DNA from 2 places in the Rhizobium sp. Root491 genome. Region 1 is predicted to be linked to the other one. Evidence: riboswitches for the same ligand, from Rfam matches in the RefSeq annotation. Region 1 holds a riboswitch; the other holds the start of a gene.
The links. A riboswitch is a leader RNA that binds a small molecule or an ion and turns the genes downstream of it on or off. The one in region 1 is predicted to bind S-adenosylmethionine.

Region 1 (2,198 bases):
TGCAGGTGGCTGACGCCTTTTTCGTTCAGTTCCAGCTGGTATTCGTGCCCGTCGATCGAGAATTTTCCGTCACCGATACGGTTGGCGTTGCGGCCGGGTGTGGCGCCGAAATAGGATGAATATTTGTAGTCCTCGAATGTATCGAAGCCGAGAACGAGCGGCGGCTGGTGCCCATCGAGGCGTAGGTCCTGAATGACGGCGCCCCAGGTGATAACCTTGGCCGTCAGCCCGCCCCTCGAGATGGTGACGCGCTCAACCTTTTCGCCGGTTGCCGTGAAACCGAAATTCTCCCGTGCCGCCGCGTCGCTCATTGCGTCATTCTCCCGATATCTTTGAATTGCCGGCGGACGTTGCGTCATTTTCCGGCAATTCGCAATCCCGCAATTTACGCCGCTAGTTTGCCGATTGCTTCGAGGTCATAAGGCGTCGTCTGATATATCTCGTTGATCCAGTTGCCGAAAAACAGATGGGCATGGCTGCGCCAGCGGTTGAGCGGGGCAAGCTCCGGATCATTGTGCGGAAAATAATCATGCGGCAGCTTGATTGGAACGCCCGAGTTCACATCGCGGAAATATTCATCCGAAAGCGAGGTTGAATCATATTCGACGTGGTTGAACATATAGAGGCGGTTGCCCTCTTTTTCATGCACCAGACATACGCCCATTTCCTCTGACTCCATCAGGATTTCGAGTTCCGGGTGTTTTTCGATGTCGGCGCGGCGCACTTCCGTCCAGCGTGAGACCGGAACCTGAAAGTCGTCGGAAAAACCGTTGAGATATATCGACGAGGGGCAGAGATTGCGGTGACGATAGACGCCGAAAGCCTTTTCCTTCAGTTCGTATTTCGGCACACCATGGAAATGGTAGATGGCGGCCATCGCGCCCCAGCAGACGTTCAGCGTCGAATGGACGTTGGTTCGCGTCCAGTCGAAAATCTTTTGCATCTCGTTCCAGTAGGTCACGTCTTCATAATCAAGCATCTCGATGGGCGCGCCTGTGATGATGAAACCGTCGAACTTGCGGTGGCGCACTTCCTCCCATGTCTCATAGAAGGACAGAAGGTGCTCTTCCGGCGTATTCTTGGCACGATGGCCGCCAATGCGGATCAGCGAAAACTCCACCTGCAGCGGCGATGCGCCGACGAGGCGCGCCATCTGCACTTCCGTCTTGATCTTGTTCGGCATGAGATTGAGAAGCCCGATCTGGAGCGGGCGGATATCCTGCCGGATGGCCGCCGTTTCTGTCATGACCCGCACGCCCTCATGAACGAGGGTGTCGAAGGCGGGAAGCGTATCGGGAATCTTGATCGGCATGTCGAACTCTCTTTTCGGATGACGTAAAGAACGTTGCGAAAACAAAAAAACCGGCAGCGAAATCGCAGCCGGTCCCAGGAAATTACCCTTTTCCTCGACCCTTTAGCGACTTCTTTAAAGTGGCTGCAAGCCGGTCGGCAAATCACCACTGAGGCGTTTCATAATCCCGAAGCCGACGAAAATCAATATCGGCTGATTTCATCGGGTTTCTGCCTTTCCATTTTTGCCTGAGGTGCGATAAGGCAGGGCATGGATAGAGAACGCTTCACCATTCTGCTTGGCGGCGATGTCACCGTTACCGACCGCCTCAAAGCGGCGGTTGAGGGTAGCCGTGTGATTGCGGCCGATGGCGGCATGCGCCATGCCGCACCGCTCGGGCTCACACCCGAGCTCTGGGTGGGGGATTTCGATTCCACCGACAAGGACCTGCTGGACGCCTGGCCCGATGTGGTGCGACAGCCCTATCCCGCTGCAAAGGCTGTGACCGATGGCGAAATTGCGGTGTCGGAGGCACTTGCCCGCGGCGCGCGTTCTCTGGTGCTTGCCGGCGCGCTTGGTGGAGCGAGAAGCGACCACGCACTTCAGCACCTTCTTTACGCCGTGGCGCTTACTGAGCGTGGTCTCAACGTTACGCTGACCTCCGGCGAAGAGGAGGCCCGCCCGCTGCTGGCAGGGTCGTTCGATCTTGATCTGCCTCCCGGTGCGCTGTTTTCCGTTGCCGGGTTTACCGACCTTGTGGGGCTCGATATCGGCAATGTGCGTTATCCTCTCAAGGATTTCCCGCTTGCTTTCGGCTCTTCCCGCACTATTTCCAATGTCGCGAATGGCGGCCCCGTGCATTTCTCGCTGAAAAGCGGAAAAGCCATCGTGCTCGCCCGCCCTTATG
Region 2 (2,198 bases), on a different contig from region 1:
GCCCACCAAGGGATCGAAGGGCGTCATTTCGGCCGCATAAAGTGGCGGTACATGCACGGCTTCACGCGAAACGAGAATATAGAACTCATCCGGATCGAGGATCAGTTCGGCACGGCCGCGGGCGTATAGAGGTTCCCAGAAATCGAGAACATCGTGCTGAGCCTTCTTGTCGACATCTACCACCGCCGTGTGATGCTTGCCGCGATAACCGATCAGCCCTTTTTCACCAAAACCCTTTAGGTCGATGGAAAGCGCGATGCCGCCGCCGGTCACATTAGGGGTTTCGCTGGCGACCAGCATCTCCGTCTCGTGCAATTTCAGAAGCTCGGCCTCGTTGAGCAACGAGTGGCCGATGCGGAAACGGATTTGCGAGAGGCGCGAGCCACGGCGCACGACGACCGGGAAGGTGCGCGGGCTGATTTCCAGATAGAGCGGGCCGGCATAGCCCGCAGGTATCTTGTCGAATTCCTGCGCATTGTCGGTCATGACGCGGGTGAAGATATCAAGACGCCCAGTCGAGCTTTTCGGATTGGCCGAAGCCGACATATCCGCCGGCAGCTCCAGGCTCTCCATCAAGGGCACGATGTAGACGCAACCGGTTTCCAGCACCGCCCCCTCGCTCAGATCGACCTCGTGCAGGCTGAAGCGGTTGAGCTTGTCGATGACTCGGGTTCCGGGGCCGGGCATGAAACTGGCGCGCACGCGATAGGCTTTGGAGCCCAGTCGCAGATCGAGGCTGGCGGGTTGCACCTGATCGACATCGAGATCAGCCTCGCTTTTCAGCTTGCCGCCCGCAAACAGCGCCCTGATCGCGCCATCCGCCAAAATGCCCGTGGTTCTGGTCATGATCATCATTCCTTTTTACGGCGACAAAACCAAAAGGAAAGCATTGACGCAAGCCGGTAACGGCAGTATGGCAAGCTTATCCCGTGGTGATTTGGCCGGTCGGCTTGCAGCCACGTTAAACAAGTGGCTAAAAAGACCGGGTGCTAGGAACCGGTCTGCTTTTGCGACCGGTTTTTTTGTTTTGAGGTGATCACATGAGCAATAAATGGCGCCCGGCAACCCAGCTCGTTCACGGTGGTACGCTACGCTCACCCTATGGTGAAACGTCGGAAGCGATCTATCTGACCCAGGGTTTCGTTTACGAAAACTCCGAAGCCGCCGAAGCGCGCTTCAAGGGCGAAACGGATGGCTTCATCTATGCCCGCTATGCAAGCCCGACCAATGACATGTTCGAAAAGCGCATGTGCCTGCTGGAAGGTGCGGAAGACGCCCGTGCGCTTGCCTCCGGCATGGCCGCCGTGACAGCCGCCATCATGTGCCAGCTGCGTGCCGGCGATCACATCGTTGCTGCCCGCGCGCTTTTTGGCTCCTGCCGTTGGGTGGTAGAAACGCTTGCACCCAAATACGGCATCGAGTGCACGCTGATCGACGGACGCGATCTCAACAATTGGGAAAAGGCGATCCAGCCGAACACCAAGCTGTTTTTCCTCGAAAGCCCGACCAACCCGACGCTCGAAGTGGTGGATATTGCCGGTGTGGCGAAGCTCGCCAACCAGATCGGCGCGAAAGTGGTTGTCGACAATGTTTTCGCCACACCGCTTTTCCAGAAGCCACTCGAACTCGGCGCCCACATCGTCGTTTATTCGGCGACGAAGCATATTGACGGTCAGGGCCGTTGCCTTGGCGGCGTGATCCTTTCCGACAAGAAGTGGATTGAGGAAGAGCTGCAGGACTATTTCCGCCACACCGGCCCAGCCATGTCGCCGTTCAATGCCTGGACGCTGCTGAAGGGCATCGAAACCCTGCCGCTGCGTGTCAAGCAGCAGACGGCCAATGCCTCGAAGATCGCCGATTTCCTCGCCGACAGCGGCAAGGTTGCCAAAGTGATCTATCCCGGTCGCGCCGACCATCCGCAGGCAGACATCATCGCGCGGCAGATGTCGGGCGGCTCGACGCTCGTGGCTTTCGAACTGAAGGGTGGCAAGGAAGCGGCATTCGCACTGCAGAACGCGCTTGATATCGTGAAGATTTCCAACAATCTCGGCGATGCCAAGAGCCTCATTACCCACCCTGGCACCACGACGCACAAGAACCTGACCGACGAGGCGCGTGCCGAACTGGGTATTTCCGGCGGGACCTTGCGTCTTTCCTGCGGTATCGAAGATACGGACGATCTGCTGGAAGATCTGGCG

Region 2: another riboswitch for S-adenosylmethionine. It lies ahead of ASD46_RS04970 (O-succinylhomoserine sulfhydrylase); the one in region 1 lies ahead of metA (homoserine O-acetyltransferase MetA).

Annotation. Positions count from the first base shown of each region.
Region 1 covers NZ_LMFF01000014.1:184,313-186,510, reverse strand. The annotation lists gene ASD46_RS15840 (aldose epimerase family protein) at 1-311, opposite strand, end outside; gene metA (homoserine O-acetyltransferase MetA) at 386-1,312, opposite strand; SAM riboswitch at 1,395-1,471, opposite strand; gene ASD46_RS15830 (thiamine diphosphokinase) at 1,562-2,198, shown strand, end outside.
Region 2 covers NZ_LMFF01000001.1:999,248-1,001,445, forward strand. The annotation lists gene ASD46_RS04965 (2'-deoxycytidine 5'-triphosphate deaminase) at 1-846, opposite strand, end outside; SAM riboswitch at 920-998, shown strand; gene ASD46_RS04970 (O-succinylhomoserine sulfhydrylase) at 1,041-2,198, shown strand, end outside.